DNA from 3 places in the Kitasatospora sp. NPDC023385 genome. Region 3 is predicted to be linked to each of the others. Evidence: riboswitches for the same ligand, from Rfam matches in the RefSeq annotation. Region 3 holds a riboswitch; each other region holds the start of a gene.
The links. A riboswitch is a leader RNA that binds a small molecule or an ion and turns the genes downstream of it on or off. The one in region 3 is predicted to bind cyclic di-AMP.
Positions count from the first base shown of each region.

Region 1: linked by a shared signal. The riboswitch ahead of AC0B61_RS19980 (C40 family peptidase) and the one ahead of AC0B61_RS00895 (glycoside hydrolase family 16 protein) in region 3 are both predicted to bind cyclic di-AMP.
Region 2: linked by a shared signal. The riboswitch ahead of AC0B61_RS21845 (M23 family metallopeptidase) and the one ahead of AC0B61_RS00895 (glycoside hydrolase family 16 protein) in region 3 are both predicted to bind cyclic di-AMP.

Region 1 is NZ_JBVOOL010000012.1:60,150-67,633, forward strand. Features, by position in the region: gene AC0B61_RS19950 (aminotransferase class V-fold PLP-dependent enzyme) at 1-89, shown strand, start outside; gene AC0B61_RS19955 (Lrp/AsnC family transcriptional regulator) at 97-378, opposite strand; gene AC0B61_RS19960 (rhomboid family intramembrane serine protease) at 420-1,202, opposite strand; gene AC0B61_RS19965 (hypothetical protein) at 1,405-1,668, shown strand; gene AC0B61_RS19970 (NYN domain-containing protein) at 1,811-3,277, shown strand; gene AC0B61_RS19975 (C40 family peptidase) at 3,475-4,512, shown strand; cyclic di-AMP (ydaO/yuaA leader) riboswitch at 4,848-5,003, shown strand; gene AC0B61_RS19980 (C40 family peptidase) at 5,014-6,147, shown strand; gene AC0B61_RS19985 (C40 family peptidase) at 6,373-7,419, shown strand.
Region 2 is NZ_JBVOOL010000013.1:209,819-217,302, reverse strand. Features, by position in the region: gene AC0B61_RS21870 (HipA family kinase) at 1-434, shown strand, start outside; gene AC0B61_RS21865 (DUF3037 domain-containing protein) at 431-847, shown strand; gene AC0B61_RS21860 (MarR family winged helix-turn-helix transcriptional regulator) at 931-1,386, shown strand; gene purB (adenylosuccinate lyase) at 1,444-2,874, shown strand; gene AC0B61_RS21850 (MFS transporter) at 2,882-4,369, opposite strand; cyclic di-AMP (ydaO/yuaA leader) riboswitch at 4,742-4,922, shown strand; gene AC0B61_RS21845 (M23 family metallopeptidase) at 4,925-5,938, shown strand; gene AC0B61_RS21840 (DUF2470 domain-containing protein) at 6,303-7,022, opposite strand; gene AC0B61_RS21835 (RidA family protein) at 7,157-7,484, opposite strand, start outside.
Region 3 is NZ_JBVOOL010000001.1:202,335-209,818, forward strand. Features, by position in the region: gene aceB (malate synthase A) at 1-79, opposite strand, end outside; gene AC0B61_RS00885 (IclR family transcriptional regulator) at 280-1,077, shown strand; gene AC0B61_RS00890 (hypothetical protein) at 1,273-2,091, shown strand; gene AC0B61_RS00895 (glycoside hydrolase family 16 protein) at 2,222-3,511, opposite strand; cyclic di-AMP (ydaO/yuaA leader) riboswitch at 3,513-3,678, opposite strand; gene AC0B61_RS00900 (phenolic acid decarboxylase) at 4,068-4,397, shown strand; gene AC0B61_RS00905 (alpha/beta hydrolase) at 4,536-5,678, opposite strand; gene AC0B61_RS00910 (TetR family transcriptional regulator) at 5,960-6,580, opposite strand; gene AC0B61_RS00915 (SDR family NAD(P)-dependent oxidoreductase) at 6,722-7,484, shown strand, end outside.

The DNA.
Region 1 (7,484 bases), on a different contig from region 3:
CCGTGCGCGAGCTGGTCACCGACGGCGCGTCGTGGAACTACCGCAACGAGGGCGGGCGTTGCGTCGTCGACACCCGGCGCGACGGCTGAGCGCCGGCTACTCGTCCAGGCCGAGGGCGAAGGCGGCTTCCAGGTCGTGCTGGGAGTAGGTGCGGAAGGCGATCTGGGTCTCGGTGTGGGCCACGCCCGGGACCTTGTTGACCCGGCCCGGGATGACGTCGGCCAGGTCGTCGTGATGGCGCACCCGGACCATCGCCACCAGGTCGTAGCCGCCCGTCACCGAGTACACCTCGCTGACGCCCTCGATCGCGGCGATGGCCTCGGCGATCTCCGGGATGCGGTCGACACTGGTCTTGATCAGGACGATGGCGGTGATCACTGTGCGGGCTCCTTTGTGGGGTGCGGCCAGCGTATCGGGCGTCAGCCGGGTCGTCGCGAGGGGTGGCGGGCCAGGGTGCAGGCGTAGAGGAAGCCGGCCGAGAAGCCGATCACGTGGACCAGGTAGGCCACCCCCGGGCCCGCCGAGTGCACCGACCACCACTGCAGGGCGAACCAGAGGCCGAGCACCAGCCAGGCCGGGAAGCGCAGCGGCAGGAAGAACAGCAGCGGGACGAGCGTGGTCACCCGGGAACGCGGGTGGAAGCGCAGGTAGGCGCCGAGGACGGCGGAGATCGCGCCGGAGGCCCCGATCAGCACCCGGGTGGAATCCGGCGAGTGCGCCTCGGCGAGCGCGAAGCCGTACGTCGCCAGGCTGCCGGCGGCCAGGTAGAAGACGGCGTACCGGGCCCGGCCCAGCCGCTGTTCGACGGTGGGGCCGAAGACGTGGAGGAAGAGCAGGTTGCCGAGCAGGTGCAGCCAGCCGGCGTGCAGGAAGAGGCCGCTGAGCGCGGACAGCGCCGGGTGCTTGCCCGGGGTCGGGGCGGCCGGGCAGCCGGGGACCGGGTCGGGCGCCTCGGCCAGCTGTTCGGAGGTCAGCGGCCGTCCGGTCAGGAGTTCGGCCGGGACGGCGCCCCAGCGCTGCTCGTACCGTTGCTCCGCGCAGACCCGGGCCTGACCGGTGCCGTACAGGGGGTTGAGCCCGGCGGCCGGGCCGATCAGGAAGACCAGGGTGTTGACCGCGATCAGGGCGTAGGTGACCGCCGGGGCGGGCGGCTGCGGCCGGCCGGCCCGCGCGGCGGTGTGGTCCGGGGCGGTGAGCGCCATGCGGCCAAGCATCCCGCCGGGCGCCGCTGGTGACACGGCGGTTTACGGCAGGTGGACTAGTCCGGCTATTCCGCTGACCGGTGGTCGCGGCGGATGCCCCAGGCAATAGGCTTGGGGCGGGCAATCCCGCCTCCCGCCGCCGACGCCGGGGCTTCGGGGGGAGCGCCTGGCCCACGCAGGGACCACCCGAGAGGACCCCCCGATGACCGTCCCCGCCCTGACCGCCGAGACGCGCTGGCGCTGCACGCTGTGCGGCAACCTCACCCGCTTCGACGTGACCCGCACCGCGCGGGTGACCGAGTTCCTGCACTTCGACCTGGCCGGCGAGTCCAAGGTCGAGGAGACCGAGGTGCTGAGCGAGACCGTCGAGTCGGTGCGCTGCCGCTGGTGCAACGCCGTCGACCAGGTCGAGCTGGTGGCCCGGCCGGGCGCCGAGGATGCGCAGGCCCGGGCCGAGCAGGGCTGAGTCCCGCCCGTGCGGTGGGCGGCGCGCGGCGCGCCCGTCCGCCGCACGGGACAATACAGAACAGACCAGACGCACGGAGCGTGACGACAGGGGGCGGTCGCGGCCGTACCCCGCCGGAAACAGGATCGGAGCCGAGGACGTGGTGGACGCAGCGAAGGAGCCCGACGAAGAGCGGGGACTTCGGTCCGCTGCGCAGGCGCCGGACACCGGGACGGGCCCGGCCGAGGACGCCGCGTCCGGAGCCGTCGAGACCGGGGCCGCTTCGTCCGACTCCTCCCGGCCCGGGCCGGAGCGCGCCGTCGAGAAGCTCGACCGGCCGCTGCCCGAGGCGGTGCGCCGGCGCGTGGTCGGGCTGGCCTCGGACGCGCTGGGCGGGCTGCCGCCGGGTGAGCTGCCGCAGAGCCTGCGTCAGTACGTCAAGTTCACGCCCGCGCGGCGGGCCAAGTACGCGGCCACCGCGCTGGCGGCGGCGCTGGAGGCGGAGCCGGCCTTCCGGGTGCGGATAGCGGAGCGGCTGCGGCTGGGGCAGCCGGACCTGGTGAAGGCGCTGGAGTCGGGCAGCGTCCCGGGCGCCGCCGATCCGATGGACGTCGCGGCCGCCGCCTACCTGGTGCGCTCGGCGGGCTGGAGCCGGCTGGTCGCCGAGGCCGGCGAGGAGGCCGAGCGGGCCGGCGCCGAGGACGCGGCCGCGGAGGCGACCCGGCTGGCGGAGAAGCTGCAGGCCGAACTGGCCGAGGTGCGGTCCGCGGCGCGGGCGGACCTGGACCGGCAGCGCAGGGAGTTCGAGGGCGTCCGGCGGGAGGCCGAGTCGCTGCGCAAGAAGGTGCGCTCGCTGGAGAGCGACACCCGCCGGGCGCAGGCCGAGACGCGCCGGGTGCTCGCCGAGCTGGAGGCCGTGAAGGCCCAGGGCGCGGCCGAGCGCGGCGCCGCCGAGGTCGAGGCGCGGCGGCTGAAGCACCGGGTCTCGGAGTTGGAGACCGCCGCCGAGCAGGGCCGCCGGTCGGCCCGCGAGGGGCGCGGCGTCGAGGACATGCGGCTGCGGCTGCTGCTGGACACCGTGCTGCAGTCGGCCCAGGGGCTGCAGCGGGAGCTGGCGCTGCCGGTCTCCCAGATCCGCCCGGCGGACCTGGTGGAGGCGGTGGTGCCGGGGGCGGCCTCGCCGCACGACGTGGCACGTCGCGGACTGGCCGATGACGACCCGGCGCTGCTGGACCAGCTGCTGGCGATCCCGCAGGTGCACCTCGTGGTGGACGGCTACAACGTGACCAAGACCGGCTACCCGTCGCTGCCGCTGGAGCAGCAGCGGATCCGGCTGCTGGGCGGGCTGGCGATGCTGGCCCAGCGCACGCAGGCGGAGGTCACCTGCGTGTTCGACGGGCAGGACCTGGACGTTCCGGTGATCATGGCGCCGCCGCGCGGGGTCCGGGTACGGTTCAGTCGGACCGGGGAGACGGCGGACGAGTTGATCCGCCGTCTGGTGCGGGCCGAGCCGCAGGGACGTCCGGTGGTGGTGGTCTCCACCGACCGCGAGGTCGCGGAGGGCGTGCGGAAGGCTGGCGCGCGCCCGGTGGCGTCGGTACTGCTGCTGAACCGGCTGGCCCGGCCCTGAGCCGGCCGGGCGGTGTGATGCCTGGTCAGTGCGGGTTCCGGGGCATTGTGCGGGTCCGGTGAAGTCGGTGTGGGAAACGGACTTCACGCCTTCGGGGAGTAGCAAATCGGTTAGATCTTCACTAGGGTCTGGCGTCAAACCTATTTTCCGGAATCTCATTCAATCGGGTGAGTCCGATGGAAGAAGGAGCAGGACCCTTGGCCTCCCACCGCCGTCCCAAGCAGCCGAGCCGCGCGCGGGTCTCCGTGCTCACCGCTGCTGCTGCGACCGCGGTCGCGCTCTCCGCCCAAGTGGCGGCGCACGCCGCGCCGCAGCCGAACAAGACGGACGTCAAGGCGCAGATCGACCAGCTCCAGCAGGAGCAGGAGCAGGCGTCCGAGAAGTACAACGGCGCCAAGGAGCGGGCCGACCAGCTGCGCAAGCAGTCCGACCAGCTGCAGGACCAGGTGGCCCGCAGTCAGGAGCAGATGACCCAGCTGCAGGGCGGTCTGGCCGAGGTGGCGGGCGAGCAGTACCGCAGCGGCGGCATCGACCCGTCCGTCCAGCTGATGCTCTCCTCCGACCCCTCCGGCTACCTGGAGAAGGCCTCCACCGTCCAGCAGGCCAGCACCAGCCAGGCCGAGGCGCTCAAGGGGCTGCTGGACCAGCAGCGCCGGCTGGACCAGGAGAAGGCCGAGGCGGCCGCCGTGCTGGCCTCGCTCGACAGCACCACCAAGGACCTGAACCAGGCCAAGGCGGACGTCAACACCAAGCTGAAGACCGCCCAGGACCTGATGAACTCGCTCAGCGCGGCCGACCGCAACGCGCTGAAGGCCCAGCAGGCGCAGGACGACCGGGCCTCGCGCGGCAGCGACCGGGTCGACCTCAGCAGCCTGCCGCCGGCCAGCGGCTACGCGGCCACGGCCGTGGCCAAGGCGATGAGCAAGCAGGGCTCGCCGTACGTGTGGGGCGCCACCGGGTCCTCCACCTTCGACTGCTCGGGCCTGATGGTCTGGTCGTACGGGCAGGCCGGAGTCTCGCTGCCGCGCACCTCGCAGGAGCAGGGCCACTACGGCACCGCCGTGCCCGGGCTCGCCGCGGCGCAGCCGGGCGACCTGGTGATCTACGGTCCCGACATGCACCACGTCGGGATGTACATCGGCAACGGCATGGTGGTCCACGCGCCGCACACCGGTGACGTGGTGAAGGTGATGAAGGCCGACGCGATGCCGATCAACACCATCCGCCGGGTCTGACGGTCCGACACGCCGCACGGGCCCGGCCGGGGCTGTGATCCGCGCCACCCTCAGATCGGGGGTGGCGTTCGGCTTTTCGCAGGTTTGGCGACCACCTGGTGAGACCTGATCAGCCTTGCGTGCCGCGATGGTCACCAACGGTCATTTTCACAAAAGAACTTGGGTAATCTTCTGTCTTATTTCTGACAAGGATTTGAACCGATCACGGTTCAGTTACTAGGGTCATGCCCCGGACCACCGCACAGTCGATCACCCAGCCTGGGTGGCGGCGGTGGTTCCCGCCGAGTTCGCGAGGCAGCGGGGCAGGTCGAAACGACTTGTCCGACAGGGGAGCCCAGTGGTCGGGGGCGGCTGCGGAGCGGAGCCGGGGAACCATGTTCCTCCGGGGTGAATCGGCGCCAGGTCGGCCTTGGAAGGCCGTGAGGCGTCGTAGGGCATACTTCCAGCCCGAACCCGTCAGCTCACCCGGTAGGCGGACGCAGGAAGAAGGAGCCCGCCTTCGTGGCGTCCCACCGTCGTCCCAAGCCAGCCGGCCGTGCCAGGGTCTCGATCCTGACCGGTGTCGCCGCCGCAGCCGTCGTCCTCTCCGCGCAGTCCGGCGCCCACGCCGACCCGCAGCCGACCAAGGAGCAGGTCAAGGAGCAGGTAGACCAGCTCAACCAGCAGGCCGAGGTGGCGACCGAGCAGTACAACGCCGCCCAGGAGAAGCAGCAGACGCTGGAGAAGCAGGTCTCCGGCCTGCAGGACCAGGTGGCCCGCCAGCAGGACCAGGTGACCGAACTGCAGGGCGGCCTCGCCGAGATCGCCGGGGAGCAGTACCGCAACGGCGGCATATCCCCGACCGTCCAGCTGATGCTCTCCACCAGCCCGGACAACTTCCTCAATCAGGCCGGTGCGCTGAACCAGGCCGGCGACACCCAGAAGAACCAGCTGAAGCAGCTGCAGGAGCAGCAGCGCAAGCTGGACCAGGACCGCAGCGAGGCCCAGGGCAAGCTCGCCGAGCTGGAGTCCACCACCCAGCAGCTGAAGGCCTCCAAGGACGACGTCCAGACCAAGCTGAAGGCCGCCCAGGACCTGCTCAACACCCTGACCGAGCAGGAGCGCCAGGCGTTGCGCGCGGCCGAGGAGAAGGCCGCCGCCGACGCCAAGGCCCAGGCCGACGCCGCCAAGGCGCAGCAGCAGGCCGCCGACCGTGCCTCGCGCGACAACAGCCGCACCGACATCTCCGCCGGGGCGTCCGCGCCGGCCGCCAAGCCGGCCGCCCCGGTCCTGGCCCCCGGCAGCTCGCACGGTGCCGCCGCGCTGGCCGCCGCCGCCTCGAAGATCGGCAGCCCGTACGTGTGGGGCGCCGCCGGCCCGGGCTCCTTCGACTGCTCCGGCCTGATGGTCTGGTCGTTCAACCAGGTCGGCGTCTCGCTGCCGCGCACCTCGCAGGAGCAGGCCCACGCCGGCACCCGGATCGGCACCGACCTGTCCCAGGCCCAGCCCGGCGACGTGCTGATCTTCTACGGGGACGCCCACCACGTCGGCATCTACGCGGGCAACGGCCAGGTGCTGCACGCTCCCAAGCCGGGCGCCTCGGTCCGCTACGAGGCCGTCAGCAACATGCCGCTGAGCAGCATCGTTCGGGTCTGACTCCACTCGGCTCCGCCAGGCCCGGTCTTCCGTCACGGAAGCCCGGGCCTGCGGCTTTTCCGGCGGATCGGGCTGGTGTCCGATTGGGGGGCGAATATTCGGGTTGGGAGGGGTTTGGACTCGCTTGCCCGGACTCGCTAACGTCTGCCACCGGACTCCCGCTCGACGGCCGCATGCCATGGTGCGGCGGCGGGGCCGCGCCGCAGGATTGGAGCCGTTGCCGCCATGCCCGTGCACCGCCGCCCCCAACTGCTCGCCCGCGCGCTGGTACTGACGGCGGCCGCCACCACCGCGCTGGGCGTGGCGACCGGCGGCAGCGCCCAGGCCGCCCCGGGCAGCCCCGAACCGGCCGACCGCAAGGACGTCCAGGCGCAGGTGGGGCAGCTCTACGACGAGGCCGAGCAGGCGTCGGAGAAGTACAACGCGGCGCAGGAGGCCCAGCTCAGGCTCCAGGGCGAGACCACGATCCTGCAGGGCGAGATCGCCGTCGCCCAGGACCAGCTCAACCAGCTGCGCGGCGACCTGGCGACCGTGGCCGGGGCCGAGTACCGCAGCGGCGGGATGACCCAGACCGCCCAACTGATGCTCTCGTCCGACCCGGAGGGCTACCTCGCCCGCGCCCGCGCCCTGGGCCAGGCCTCGGAGCGGCAGCGGGAGGCGCTGCACGAACTGGTGAGCCGCCAGCGCCGGCTCGACCAGCGCCGCACCGAGGCGGCCGGCAAGCTCGCCGAACTCGACCAGGCCCGCCGCTCGCTCGCCGACAGCAAGCAGCAGGTCCAGCAGCGGCTGGCCCGGGCGCAGAAGCTGCTCAACGGCCTGGGCGCCGCCGAGCGGACCAGGATGGCCGTCCAGGACGCCCGGGACGCCGAGCAGCGCGCCACCCGGGGCACCGACCGGCTGGACCTCGGCTCCACCCCGCCCGCCTCCGAGCGGGGGGCGGCCGCGCTGGCCGCCGCGGTGCGGATGATCGGCTCGCCGTACGTCTACGGTGCCACCGGGCCCCGCGCGTTCGACTGCTCCGGTCTGATGTACTACAGCTGGCGGCAGGCCGGAGTGACCCTGCCGCGGACCTCGCAGGCCCAGGCGTACGCCGGGCAGCGGATCAACCTGTCCGACGCGCGACCGGGAGACCTGGTGATCTTCTACCGGGACATGCACCACGTCGGCATGTACGCCGGCGGCGGCGTCATCGTGCACGCCCCCTACCCGGGCGCCAGGGTCCGCTACGAGAGCGTCAACGCCATGCCGGTCGCCGGGGTGGTCCGGCTCTGAGCGCGCCGACCGCCGGCCCCGCCGACCGCCGGCCGACCCGCATACCCCGCCGCGCGCTGTCCCGA
Region 2 (7,484 bases), on a different contig from region 3:
ACCCGCTCTGCTTCGAGGTGGACCCCGAACTCGCGGGCCAGGTGCTCTGGTTCGACGCGCTGATCGGCAACGTCGACCGGTCCTGGCGCAACCCCAACCTGCTGGTGGCGACCGGCGGGCTGCGGCTGATCGACCACGGCGCGAGCCTGATCTTCCACCACAACTGGTCCGGCGCCACCGGCTGGATCCGCCGCCCGTACGACGCCTCCGACCATGCGCTGCTGGCCGCCCGGCCGGACCTGGCGGCGGCGGACAAGGCGCTCGCGCCGCTCGCCGAGGCGGCGATCGAGGACGCGGTGGCGCAGATCCCCGAGGTCTGGCTGCTGGACGAGTCCGGCTTCGACTCGCCCGACGAGGTGCGCGCCGCGTACTGTGCCCAGCTGACCGAGCGACTGGCCGGTCCGCGTGACTGGCTGCCGGAGGTGCCCGCATGACCGAGCCGTCGACGCCCGCGCTGCCGGCCATCGTCGAGTTGCACGACTACGAGTACGCCGTGATCCGCGCGGTGCCGAGGGTCGAGCGCGGCGAGTGCGTCAACGTCGGGGTGCTGCTGTACTGCCGGCAGAGTTCGCACCTGGCGGCGCGGACGCACCTGGACCAGGCGCGGCTGCTGGCGCTGGACCCGGTGGTGGACGTGCACGGGGTGCGGCGGGCGCTGCACGGGATCGAGGCGGTCTGCCAGGGCGGCCCGCAGGCCGGTCCGGCGGCGGGGGACAGCCCCGGGCAGCGGTTCCGCTGGCTGACCGCGCCGCGCAGCGCGGTCGTCCAGCCCGGGCCGGTGCACACCGGGCTGACCGCGGACCCGGAGGCGGAGCTGCGGCGGCTGTTCGACCAGCTGGTGCTCTAGCGCATCGGACTGTGAGGCGGCTCGCCGACGGTTGCCCCGGTCAAAGCTTGAGTTGCTGAAGCACCTGGTCGTACCCTGGCCCCATGGGTTCGACAGCGACGACGACCGTACCGACCAACGCCGAGCTGATGGAGGCGTTGGCCGCCGTCGGCGCCGCGTACTTCCAGGACTTCGCGGCGGCCGCGGCCCGACACGGGCTCTCCTCCTCGCAGGCCAAGGCGCTGGGCGCGGTGCAGGAGCCGGTGCCGATGCGCGCGCTGGCCGGCCGGCTGGGCTGCGACGCGTCGAACGTCACCGGGATCGTGGACCGGCTGGAGTCGCTGGGCCTGGCCAACCGCGCGGCGGCGGCCGGGGACCGCCGGGTGAAGATCGTGGTGATCACGGCCGAGGGCCGGGAGATCCTCAACCACATCCGCGGCGAGATGGCCCGCACCCACCAGGCCTTCGGGGCGATGACCGACGAGCAGCGGATCTCCCTGCACTCGATCTGCGGACAGGTCCTGCCGGTGCTGACCGGCCGACCGGGCGGCGCCCAGTAGCGGGCCCGCCCCATCCGCCGACGTCCGGCGTGACCTCGGCTGTTACTCTTGCGAAGCGTGAGCGCGAAGCCCCAGATCCCCAATGTCCTGGCCTCCCGGTACGCCTCGGCGACCCTGGCCCAGCTGTGGTCCCCCGAGCACAAGGTGGTCCTCGAGCGCCACCTGTGGCTCGCCGTCCTGAAGGCCCAGCAGGACCTCGGCGTCGAGGTGCCGGCGAACGCCGTCGCCGACTACGAGCGGGTGATCGACCAGGTCGACCTCGGCTCGATCGCCGCCCGCGAGCGGGTCACCCGCCATGACGTGAAGGCCCGGATCGAGGAGTTCAGCGAGCTCGCCGGCCACGAGCAGATCCACAAGGGGATGACTTCCCGGGACCTGACCGAGAACGTCGAGCAGCTGCAGATCCGCCAGTCGCTGGAGCACGTGCGGGACCGCACGGTCGCCGTGCTGGTGCGCCTGGCCACGCTGGCCGCCCAGCACTCCGAGCTGGTCATGGCCGGCCGCTCGCACAACGTCGCCGCGCAGGCCACCACCCTCGGCAAGCGCTTCGCGTCGATCGCCGACGAGCTGCTGGTCGCCTTCCGCCGCCTGGAGGAGCTGATCGCCCGCTACCCGCTGCGCGGGATCAAGGGCCCGGTCGGCACCGCCCAGGACATGCTGGACCTGCTCGGCGGCGACACCGCGAAGCTCGCCGAGCTGGAGCAGCGGGTCGCCGGGCACCTCGGCTTCGAGAACGTGCTGACCAGCGTCGGCCAGGTCTACCCGCGCTCGCTGGACTTCGAGGTGCTCACCGCCCTCGTCCAGCTGGCCGCCGCGCCGTCCAGCCTGGCCAAGACCATCCGCCTGATGGCCGGCCACGAGCTGGTCACGGAGGGCTTCAAGGAGGGCCAGGTCGGCTCCTCCGCGATGCCGCACAAGATGAACACCCGCTCCTGCGAGCGCGTCAACGGCCTGGCCGTCATCCTGCGCGGCTACGCCTCGATGACCGGCGAGCTGGCCGGCGACCAGTGGAACGAGGGCGACGTCTCCTGCTCGGTGGTGCGCCGGGTCGCGCTGCCGGACGCCTTCTTCGCCTTCGACGGCCTGCTGGAGACCTTCCTGACCGTCCTCGACGAGTTCGGCGCCTTCCCCGCCGTGGTCGAGGCCGAGCTGGACCGCTACCTGCCGTTCCTCGCCACCACCAAGGTGCTGATGGGCGCGGTGCGGGCCGGCGTCGGCCGGGAGACCGGGCACGAGGTGATCAAGGAGCACGCCGTCGCCTCCGCGCTGGCGATGCGCGCCGGCGCCCGGGAGAACGAGCTGCTGGACCGCCTGGCCGAGGACGAGCGGATCCCGCTGGACCGGGCCGCGCTCGACGCGCTGCTGGCCGACCGGCTCTCCTTCACCGGCGCGGCCGGCGCCCAGGTCGCCGAGGTGGTCCGCCGGGTGGAGGCCGTCGCGGCCGCCTACCCGGAGGCCGCCAAGTACGCGCCCGGCGACATTCTCTGACGTCGAGTCAGTTCCCGGGCGACTTCCCGGGCGAGGGCCCCGCTGCCGGACCGGTGGCGGGGCCCTCGTGCGCGTGGACGTGGCCGGGGTCGAGCGGCGGGGTGGTGCCGCAGTTCCACTCGCAGTCCGGCTCGGCGACCGGGTGGTCCGCCGGGGCGAGGACGTTGCCCCGGACGGTGGCGAAGGCGATCAGCCCGCCGCCCGCCAGCAGGCCCGCGCAGATCAGCATCGCGGTGTGGAAGGCGGAGTCGACGGCGGACGGCACCCGGTAGGCGTCGCCGCTCAGCCCGGCCAGCGCCGGGAGAGCCGCCACCGCGAGCAGGCCGGCCGCCCGGGCGGCGGCGTTGTTGACCCCGCTGGCGATGCCCGCGTGCCGGACCTCGACGGCGGCCAGCACGGTGGCTGTCAACGGCGCGACCAGCAGCGTCATGCCGAAGCCCATCACCGTGACGGCGGGCAGCACGTCCGCCCAGTACGAGGAGTGCGGGCCGGTGCGCAGCATCAGCAGTACCCCGGCGGCGCACAGCAGCGGGCCGACGGTGAGCGGGATGCGCGGGCCGATCCGCTTGCCGAGCCGACCCGCGCGGGCCGACAGCGCCAGCATCAGCACCGTGATCGGCACCAGTGCGAAACCCGAGACCAGCGGCGAGAAGCCGGCGACGATCTGCAACTGCACCACCAGCAGGAAGAAGACGCCGCTGAACGCCGCGTACACGCACAGCGTGACCAGGTTCACGGCGGTGAACAGCCGGGAGGAGAACAGGCCGAGCGGCAGCATCGGCTCGACCGCGCGCCGTTCGACGACCACGAAGGCGGCGCCGAGCAGGACACCCATCACCCCGCTGACCCACACCGTGGCGGAGACGCCCTCCCCGGCGGCGGTCAGTGCGTAGGTGATCGCGCCGAGGGCGAGCGCGGCGAGCACCGCGCCGGGCGCGTCGAAGCGGCCGGACGCGCTCTCGTCCCGGCTCTCCGGCACGGACCGGGTGGTGACCGCGATCACGGCGGCGGCGAGCGGCAGGTTCAGCAGGAAGATCCAGCGCCAGCCGGGGCCGTCGACCAGCCAGCCGCCGAGGAAGGGGCCGATCGCGGCCGACACCCCGCCGAGGCCGGACCACAGGCCCACCGCGGCCGAGCGGTCGTCAGGGTGGAAGACGGCCTGGAGCATGGCGAGCGAGCCCGGGGTGAGCAGCGCCCCGCCGATGCCCTGCACGGCGCGGGCGGCGATCAGGACCTGGATGTTCGGTGCGGCGGCGCAGGTCGCGGAGGCGACGGCGAACCAGACCACGCCGATCAGGAAGACCCGGCGCCGGCCGTACCGGTCGCCGAGCGCGCCGCCGAGCAGGATCAGGCCCGCCAGCGTGAGCAGATAGGCGTTCAGGGTCCATTGCAGGGACGCCAGGGAGGCACCGAGGTCGGTGCCGATTCGGGGCAGGGCGACGTTCACCACGGTGCCGTCGAGCATCGCCATGCTGGAGCCGAGCACGGTCGCCATTAGTACCCAGCGACCCTGCGCGGTGCCCAGGCGCAGGGTGCCGGCCTCGGAGGTGGACACGGCCCGATCCTGCGCCCCGTGGGGCGTACGTGACAAGGGTCACCGGCGGGTGTGTCGGTCGGATGCGCTGCGTGATGGGCTGGCTGCGCAGTGTTGGGGATGTGGGCGGAGGGTCGTGGATCAGTGGCGCGCGGTGAATGGATTGTGTACGCATCGTGCAGGGGGGCATCCGGAGGGTCACCGCGGGGCGGTAGGTGGTTGTCGATTCAAGAGATCGACATTGCTTCACCCGAACGGATGGGTTTTAGTTCAGCGACCGCCCGGCCAGTCCGGACGGATCCGCCGGGCGGAACGCCGAATCCTGCCGCTGCCCGGTGGTTCGAACTGAACTCTGTACGGCAGGAGCGGGGGACCCACAGGTAAGTCGCCGGACCGGAGTTCGCGCCTCAGGGCGCGGACGACCAGGGCCGGCTAGGGGTGAAGCCGCGCATGCGGCCGGGCAACTCCAGCCCGAACCCGACAGCTCACCTCGCAGGCGTCGGAGAGGAAAGTTCCATGCCTGCACAGGCCCGTCGTATCGTCCTGCCCCGCGCCGCCCGTATCGGCATCGCCACCGCCGTCACCGGCGTCTCGTTCGTCCTTCCGCTCGTGACCGCGGTGAGCGCCCAGGCGCACACCTCCCCGGTTGCCCCGGCCGCCCCGGTTGTGCAGTCCGCCGCCGGCGCCGAGGCCCAGCCGGCCGCCCAGACCGCCGCGCCTGCCGCGCCCACCGCGCCCACCGCGCACGAGAGCTACCGCGTCGTCAGCGGCGACACCCTGTCCAAGATCGCCGACGTCAAGCACGTCGACGGTGGCTGGCAGGCGCTGTTCGAGCAGAACCGCTCGGTCGTCGGCGCCAACCCGAACCTGATCTTCCCGGGCCAGCAGCTCGCGATCGCCGGCCACCCCGCCGCGCCGTCCGCGGACGCCGCCCCGGCGAAGCCGGCCGCTCCCGCCAAGCCGACTGCGCCGGTCACCCAGGCCGCCGCGGCCGCAAAGCCGCAGGCCCAGGTCCAGGTCCAGGTCAAGACCGAAGCCGCCAAGCCGGCCGCCCAGGTGCAGACCCAGGTCCAGACCGCCGCCCCGGCCCAGGCCGTGACGGCCGCTCCGGTCGCCGCCACCTCCGGCTACGTCGCCCCGCTGGCCAACCCGGTGCTGGGTGAGGCCTACGGCGTGGCCGGCTCGATGTGGGCCTCCGGCCACCACACCGGCCAGGACTTCGTCGCCTCCACCGGCACCCCGCTGCGCGCCGTCGCCAACGGTGTCGTGGTCAAGGCCGGCAACGGCGGCGCCTACGGCAACGAGGTCGAGATCAAGCTCGCCGACGGCAAGTACGCGCAGTACGCGCACCTCTCGTCGATCGGTGTGAAGATCGGTCAGACCGTCACCGTCGGCCAGCAGCTCGGCCTCTCCGGCGCCACCGGCAACGTGACCGGCCCGCACCTGCACTTCGAGATCCGCACCGGTCCGGAGTACGGCTCGGACATCGACCCGGTCGCCTACCTGCGCGCGCACGGCGTCGCGCTCTGACCCTTCCGGGGCTTCAGGAACCACCGCTGCTGCGGAGCGAATCGATCCTCCGGGATGGTCATGTCGGGTGACCGCTCGACCGGGTGATCGCCGTACGGCGGACATGGGCGCGGGACACGCCCAGGCCGGCCCGGCTCGTGGGACCAACCTCCCTCACGAGCCGGGCCGGCCACTGCCTTTTCCGGGGTCGGCCAGGGGTGGCTGGGGGTGGTCGGGGGCGGCTGGGGTCGTTCGAGAGCGCGCTCACAGCTGGGGGCGGTCTCGCCGGCGGTGCCGGCGCTCGCGGTGCGCCGGTGGCGGCCGGTGCGGTACGCGCGGATGGGGCGGATCGTGCTGGAGGGCGCCGTCGAGCGGTGAGCCCGTCTCAGCTGCGGTGGACGGGCTGGCCGGAGCGGGCGGCGGACAGCAGGTCGTGCATCCGGTGGCCGAAGTCCTCGGTGTCGCGGGCCGGTTCGGGGAAGACCAGGCGGACGTCGCGGTGGCCCTCCGGGTGGTCCAGGCGCAGCACCAGGCCGTGGCGGTCCAGGGCGAGCGGGCGGACGTCCGGGGTGCGGGCGAGGAGCGCCGGGTCGAGCAGGCGGGTGAGGACGTCGAGCGCGTCGGCGTGGTCGTCGGCGAGGTGGGTGAGCAGCGCCGCCTCGTGGCGGGCCAGCGGGTCGGGGGCGGCGAGGGCGAGGTCGTCGGCGGTGATCGCGCCGGTGCCGTACGGGGTGGCGAGGACGGCGTGGGCGACGTCCACGCGCAGGTGGACGCTGAGGCCGTCGTCGGCGAGGTGGGCCAGGTGCAGCCGCCCGGCCAGGGTGAGGCGGGCGCGGACCCGGTCGCGGACGGCGACCGGGGAGACGTCGGTGACGTCGAGGACGACGGCGAGGCCGTCGGTGGCGTGGGCGGCGGCCGCGGTGAGCGGGGCGTCCAGTGGGGCGCGCAGCCGCAGGCGGGAGCCGTGGACGGAGACCGGGGTGTCCAGGGCGTGGGGTTCGCCCAGGGCGCGGACGGTGAGCGAGGAGGTCGCGCCGAGCAGGCTGTGGATCCGTTCGGCGGTGGTGGGCTCGGGGACCTCGGTGTCGCCGGTGGGCAGGCTCATGGACGGACCTCCAGTAAGTTAGGTGAGCCTAACCTAATGTCCGTGCCGGGGTGTGGCAAGCAGGCGTCCGTGCACGGTGGGGGCCCGGACGCGGGGAGGTGTCCGGGCCCCCGGTGGGCGGGTCGGAGGGGGCGTCAGGCCACGACGGCCTGGGCGTCGATCTCGACCAGCATCGGCTCCTGCGGGAGCTCGACGAAGACGGTGGTGCGGCAGGGCTTCACCCCGCCGGGCTTGATGTTCTCGCCGATGAACTCGGCGTAGACCTCGTTCATCAACGGGAAATCGGCGCGCTTGGTGAGGTAGACGCGGAACATCACCACGTCCTCGATGGTGGCGCCGCCGGCCTCCACGATGGCCTTGACGTTCTCCAGGGTGCGCCGGGTCTGCGCCTTCACATCGCCGCGGTGCAGGTACTCGCCGGTCGCCGGGTCCTGCGGGCCCTGGCCGGACACCTGCAGGATC
Region 3 (7,484 bases):
CCCGGTGGACGCGAGGACCGGCGACAGTGACGACCGGGGCGGCGGGGGAGGCGCCGGCGGGTCCTTGATCTGCAGCCATGAGCAGGACACTCCTAAGCGGTTGAGCCTGGCAAAGGGAGTTCCGGTGGGAACTTCCTCGGGAACTTCCTCGATCGGAACCCACCTGTCGGCGAGTTCGATTCTGTAAGGTGGAGACTAGTTTCCGCGATACAGAATTTCAACGGTTTGTTGAAGAGGTCGCCGGGACTCTACTCCTCCCCGACAGCGAAGGGAACGCCGGTGGTCGCGACCCCCGACACAGCATCGACGACAGGCTCCGACCGCGCGAGCGGCGGCGTGCAGTCCGTCGAACGCGCCTTCCAACTCCTGGAGGCCCTGGCCGACTCCGGCGGAGTGGCCACACTCAGCGAGCTCTCCACCAGTTCCGGCCTCCCGATGCCGACCATCCACCGACTGGTTCGTACCCTCGTCCAGCAGGGCTATGTCCGCCAGGACACCGCCCGCCGCTACACCCTCGGCCCCCGGTTGATCCGCCTGGGCGAGACCTCCGGCCGCCTGCTCGGCAGCTGGGCCCGCCCCTACCTGGCCGAACTCATGGAGGCCACCGGCGAGACCGCCAATCTGGCCGTCCTGGAGGGCGGCGAGGTGGTCTACGTCGGGCAGGTGCAGTCACGGCGCTCGATGCGGATGTTCACCGAGGTCGGACGACGGGTCCAGCCGCACTGCACCGGCGTCGGCAAGGCTCTGCTCGCCCAGCTCCCCGAGGCCGAGGCCCGCGCCGTCCTCGGCCCCAACCCGCTGGCCGCGCACACCGAGTACACGGTCACCGACCCGCAGGAGCTGATGCGCCAGCTCGCCGAGGCCCGCGAGAGCGGCTACGTGGTCGACGACCAGGAGCAGGAGATCGGCGTGCGCTGCATCGCGCTCGCTGTCCCGGGCGCGCCGACACCCACCGCGCTCTCGGTCTCCGGACCGGAGGCCCGCATCCGGGCCCTGGAGGAGCAGGCCGGGGCCGCCTCGCTGGTCCCGGTGATGCGGCAGATCGCCGCCCGGCTGGGCCAGGTCCTCGCTCCCTGACGTTTCGTCAACCCCCGCTTCCCGCCAGATCGCCACTGGAGGAGGACGGGCAAGGACCGGCGCACAGCCTCCGTCCTCCGTTCGAGCGGACGGCGGGCGGGTTGCGCCCCGGTCGCGGCGGCGGCTCGGCCACCCTGGTGCGGACGCGGCCCGCAACGGCGCGGGCGGCCGGAAACCGAGGGCAGGGTGAGCGGCATGGAGCACCGGGGAGTGCGCGGCACCGTACGGGACGGCACGAGGGGGACGGCTTCGGGCGGGGTTTCGAGCGGGGCCTGGTCAGGCGGGGCCGGGTGGTCCGCAGCGGTGACGGCGGTGGCGGCGGGCTGCGCGCTGGCGGTGCTGTCCACCGGCCCGTCCTGGGCCCTGCGGCGGCCCGAGCCGCGGCCGGCGGTGGAGGTCGTCGCGCCGGGCGCGCCCGAGGCGTCCGTCCTGCCGGCGGTGGCCGACGCGTCGACACTTCCGGCGCCGGCCGAGGCGTCCACGCTTCCCGCTCCGGCTGGGCCGTCCACACTTCCGGCGCCGGTCGGGCCGTCCACACTTCCGGCTGCCGGAGGCTCCGCGGTGCCCGCCGTGGCCGGACCGTCCACCCTGCCCGCTCCGGCGGCCGTGCCGTCCGACTCCGACCTGGCGGTGGTCCGGCTCGATCCGGACCCGGCGCCGCCCGGCGGCACCACGACCGTCCACGCCTTCGTCGCCAACGGCGGCCCGGACACCACCGCATCGCCGTTCACCGTCGTGGTCACCCTGCCGAGGGGCGTCAGCGCCGAGGGCCCGTTCTTCCCCCAGGACTGCAGGGTCCTGGAGCGCGGTCGGCAGGTCCGCTGCGTCTTCGGCCCCGGACTGCCGTCCCTGCGCAGCGCGACCGCGCTCATCCCGGTCCGGCTCTCCCCCGAGCTGCCGATCGGCACGCTCCACGGCGGCTCGGTCGCGGTGCACGGCGCGGACGACCAGGACGGGAACAACGACCGGCAGCCGTTCGACATCACGGTGGTCGCTACGGCTGCCGGTTCCTGAGAGCTGCCGGTTCCCGGACCACGCAGGCCCGGGTCCACGCGGGCCTGGGCCTGCGCGGGCCCGGGCCCGTATGACTGTGGGCCCGTGTGGCTGTGGGCCTGCGTGGCTGCGGGCCTACGCGGGCCCGGGTCTAGCGGTAGACGCGGACGTAGTCGGCGGCCATGGTGATCGGGGCGGTCCCCTGCGGCGCGGGGTGGTACTTCCCCGCGCACACCGACAGGTTGAGGATCAGGTACGCCGACCAGTTGGCGCCGACGCCCTTGCCGTCCGAGAAGACCTTGGCGCCGTTGACGTACCAGTCCACCGAGTTGGCGCCGTAGTAGGTGCCGATGGTCACCCACTGGTCCTTCGCGATGGCGCTCGCGTCGGTGTAGTACTTGGGGTTGCCCGGGTTGACGTGGTTGGTCAGCTCCAGCAGGTTCGGGTTGTCGGGGTGGTACTCGAAGGAGTCGATCTCCCCGTTGCCGTTCTTCCAGGTCCACAGGGCCGGCCAGGCGCCGGTTCCGGAGGGCAGCTTGACCCGGGTCTCGGCGTAGTCCCCGGTCTTGACCTGGAAGCCCTCGCTGGAGCCCTCGGTGGTCAGGAAGCCGGTGTTCCAGGACTGCGTGCCGTCCTCCATGGCCGGGCCGCCGGGCGTGGCGGTGAAGGTGGCGACCCCGTTGGCGACGCTGACGTTGTTCTTGTTCAGCCAGTCCAGCTTGTTGTCGCCCGGGTTGTGGTTGCCGTACTTGTACGCCGTGCTCTTGTCGCCGACCCAGCGCTGGCCCCAGCTGATCGGGCTGTTGAAGTCGTCGGACCAGGTCAGCGCCTTGCCGGCGACCGGCGACGACGGCGCCGGGGTGGTCGGGCTCGCCGTGGCGCTCGGGGAGGCCGTCGGGGTGGTGGTCGGCGTGGCGGTCGGGGTGGTCGTCGGAGACGGGGTGGCCGTCGGGGACGGGTTCGGCGTGGACGTACCGGCCGCGGAGACCACCAGCTGCTGCGCGGGCAGGTTGTGCCAGGCGCCGCCGAGGTCCTGCCAGAAGCCGAACTGGCTGTACGTCCCGGCGGGCAGGGTGCGCGCACCGCTGGTGAAGTTCACCCCGCTCGGGCAGATCTGCACGTTGGAGGCGTTGCCGGGGAAGTCCAGGTTGGCGCCGTGGGCGTCGCGCACGCCCACGCCCACGGTCTTCGCGGTGAAGCAGGCCGAGGAGTGCAGGCCGAGCGAGGCCGCGGTGGCCTTGCCCGCGACCATGGTGGCGGGGGCGAGGCGGTCCTGGGTGACGGTCGGCGCGGTGGCCGCCTGGGCACCGGCGACGGACGGCAGTCCGAGCAGGCCGGCGCCGGTGATGGCGAGGGCCCCGGTGGCGGCGAGCGCGGCGTTGCGGCCGTGGCGGGACGGGCGGGCGTGGCGCGGCGCGTGGCGCTGGGCAGGCTTGAGCATGAGATGACCTCTGCGACGCCTGCGAGGTGAGCTGTCGGGTTCGGGCTGCAGTTGCCCGGCCGCCTGAGGAGCGGCTTCACCCCTAGCCGCGGTCCGTACGCATGAGCGCACGAGCCGGGCGCCGACCTTGGTTCCCCCGCTCCCGTCCGCTGTGGTGCTCGGTGACCCGCCGACGGGTGGACGGGACTCGGCGTCCCGGCGGCGGGGTCCGCGAGGGCGGACGACCGTTGCAGGCTAGGCAGGCCGTACGTGAACGGACAACTCTGCCGGGCCGGTTGTCGTGCAGCTCACAGTGGTGTCGATCAACGACGCTGCGTGGCGGCGGAGTTGGATCAATCCCCGATTGGGCGGACGGCGGGCGGTCGGCGAGCAGGCGGCCAGATCGAAAGGGCCCCTCCCCGGGACGCGCTCCCTGCCGGACGCGACGGTGGCGGATCAGACGGGACCGGACCGTGGCAAAGGGCCGACCGAGTGCACCCGGTCGGATAAATTGGAGGCCTGACATCTTCCGCAGTGCACAAGAGCACCCCACACGGACACGAGGAGCCGCCCCACCATGATCGCGCCCTTGCCCGCCTTCGCCGGCCGCACCTACCTCTTCCGGGCCGACAACGGCGCGGCCTTCCGCAACACCTACTCGGCCGACGGCACTCGGCTGCGCTGGGAGGGCCTCGGCGAGTCCGCGGGCCAGTGGGAGGACGTGCGGCTGCACGTCGCCGAGGTCGCGCCGGAGGTCTACTTCGTCAGCTGGACGGAGCAGAGCGGGATCACCGTCAGCCACGTGATGGACCTTGGCAAGCTGACGGTGCGGGCCTTCTGGACCTTCGAGGGCGAGGGCGGCCGGGTCGGCGAACTGCACACCGGGACGCTGGAGCAGGTGGCCTGAGCCGCGCGACCACCGCACCCCCCGGGGCGTCGAAGCTCTGGGGCGTCGAAGCTCTGGGGCGTCGAGGCTCTGAGGCCTCGGGCTCCGGGGGTGCGGGTCGTTCGGATGCTTGGTCGTCGGGCGGGCCCGGTCCGGCTGTCAGGCGGTCTGGTTCGGCACCTTGAGGTGCTGCGACAGCCACTCCAGGGAGGACGGCAGCAGCGCGCTCCACGTCTCGAAGTTGTGGCCGCCGTTCTCCAGCATGCTGTACGAGACCGCCATCGGGCTCTGCACCGCGTTGACGAAGGCCTCGGTCTCCTGGCGGTAGTTGCCGTCGCCCTTCTTGGTGCCGGCCAGCAGCACGGACGCCTTCGGCTGCGGCAGGTTCTTCAGCCGCCACATCAGGTCGGCCTCGTCGCGGCGCCGCTTGCTGCCGCCGAAGAGGTCGCCCGTGGTCGGGTCGTCGGCGGCCGCGTAGTAGGCGGAGAGGGCCACGGCGGTCGGGAAGACGTCGGGGTGGCGCATGGCCAGCTTGAGCGCGCAGTAGCCGCCGGTCGAGTTGCCCATGAAGGCCCAGGCCTGCGGGTCGGACGACACCCGGAAGCTGGCCTGGATCGCCGAGGGCACGTCCTTGGTGAAGTACGTGTCGGACTGCGGGCCGTTCGGGACGTCCTCGCACTCGGTGTCCTGCGGCAAGGCGGGCGAGGGGCGCATCAGGACCATGACGGTCGGCTGCATCCGGCCCTCCTGCAGCAGCTTGAGCGCCGCACCCGGGTAGTTGAAGCGGGTGATCAGATTCTCGGCGATTCCTGGGAACCCGGTGCTGACGATCACCGCCGGGAACTGCTTGTGGGCGTACTCCGGCTGGAAGTACTGCGGGGGCAGGTAGACGTAACCCTCGGTGGACAGGCGGCTGACCGCGCCGTCGATGCGGACCTTCCGGATCTCGCCGGACTGGCCGGGCTCTCGCCCCAGGGCGCCGCCGCCCTTGACCGAGGCGTGGCCGATCGTCTCCACCAGCAGGCGGCCGGAGGCGTCCGCCTTGTTGTGGATCACCACCGGGCCGGTGTCGCCGGTGCCCAGCAGGTCGTCCCAACTGCTGTAGAAGGCGAAGTAGTTGTTCGCCACCAGGCCGAGCGCGGCGAGCACCGTGAGCTGGGTGGCGAGCAGCGCGCCGATCCGGCCGAGCACCGCCTGCCAGGACTTCCCGGCCAGTCTGGGCCACAGCCAGACCGTGCCGGCCATCATCACGACGGCGATCAATACGGTCAGCGCCAGCACCTTGTGGCTCGTCAGACCCATGTCCTACTTGCTCCCACGCCTCGAACTCCAGTCCCCACCGCTGGGGACATCCGAGGAGGTCACCCCGGTTCCCCGGCCGGGGCGCGAAGGCCAACCCTAGCGGTAGCTGGGAGGAAGCTGATGACGGCCGGGAGGGGCGGGGAACAGCCGGCGAGCGATGGGCGACGGCCGACAATCGACAGCTGACGGATTTCAGACTTCAGGTAACAAGTGACAGATGACAGATGACAGATTTCGAAATCTGTCATCTGTCATCTGTTACCTGTTCGCACGTCCCCGGCTCAGGCCACGCGCTCCCAGAGCCGCAGCCCCGCCGTGAGCTCGCGCATGCATCGCACGCCGAGGTCTCGGGGAGATTCCGGGCCGGTGGCGGGGGCGTCGGACGAGGCCCACTGCTCCAGGGCCACCCGGATCGCCGCGGTCGCCGCCGCGGCGGCCAGCCGGATCTCCAGCGGGTCGGTGTCCGCCGGGCAGCGTTCAGCGAGGACGGCGCACAGCCGCACCTCCGAGTCCGCGTGGACGCGCTGCCAGGTGCCTTCGAGCCGCGGGTCGCGCAGCAGGCTGCGGGTCCACTGCATCATTTCGGCCCCCGCCTCGTCGGCCGGCGTCAGGGACGCGGCCGCCGCGCTCTCCAGCGCCTCGCGCAGCGGCAGGTCCGCCGAGTTCTCGGCGAGCTGGTCGACCCACTGCCGGCCGCCCGCCGCGAGCAGTGGTGCGACGGCGTCCTCCTTGACGGAGAAGTACCGGTAGAAGGTGCGCAGCGAGATGCCCGCGGCGAGGGCGATCTCCTCGACGGTGGTGGCGTCCGCACCTCGTTCGGCGAAGAGCGCGGCGGCGGTGCGGGCGATGTCCAGCCGGGTGGCGTCACGGCGGCGCTGGTTCAGGGTCGGACGTCCGGTCACAGGCTCAGCCTAAGCGCACAGTGCCATGGTGGCGCCACATGCCAAATTGGCGCCATCGGACTTTTTGGCATGACGTGCCACATAGGCGTACCGTGTCCCGCGAGGTCGAGAGACCACGAACGAACCGAACGGAGTACCACCATGGAGCGCTTCAGCGGAAGGAACGTCCTCATCACGGGCGGCGGCTCGGGCATCGGCCAGGCCACCGTGCACCGGATCCTCGCCGAGGGCGGGAAGGTCGTCGCCGTCGACGTCAACGAGGACGGCCTGAGGAAGACCCTGGACCGCGCGACCGCCGACGGCACCGCGGACCGCCTCACCGTCCAGGTCCTGGACATCGCCGACGAAGCCGCCGTCGTCGCGGGCGTGGCCGAGGCGACGGCCGGGCTGGGCGGCCTCGACGTCCTGGTCAACGCCGCCGGCATCCTCCGCTCCTCGCACACCCACGAGACCACGCTCGCGTTCTGGAACAAGCTCCTCGCGGTGAACCTGACCGGCACCTTCCTGATGACCCGCGAGGCGCTCCCCGCACTGCTCGCCGGCGGCAAGGGCGTGGTGGTCAACTTCAGCTCCACCTCCGCGAGCTTCGCCCACCCCTACATGGCCGCGTACGCCGCGACCAAGGGCGGCATCCAGTCCTTCACCCACGCCATCGCCTCGGAGTACTCGAAGCAGGGCCTGCGCGCGGTCTGCGTCGCGCCGGGCAGCATCGACAGCGGCATGACGAACAACCCCGGCCTGCCCGCCGACGCCGACTTCAGCCTCCTCGCCAAGCTCTCCCCCGCCCTCGGCCAGGGCTTCGCCGGCCCGGAGACCGTGGCAGGCGTGATCGCCATGCTCGCCTCCGACGACGGCGCCTTCGTCACCGGCACCGAGCTCCGCATCGACGGCGGCACCCACATGT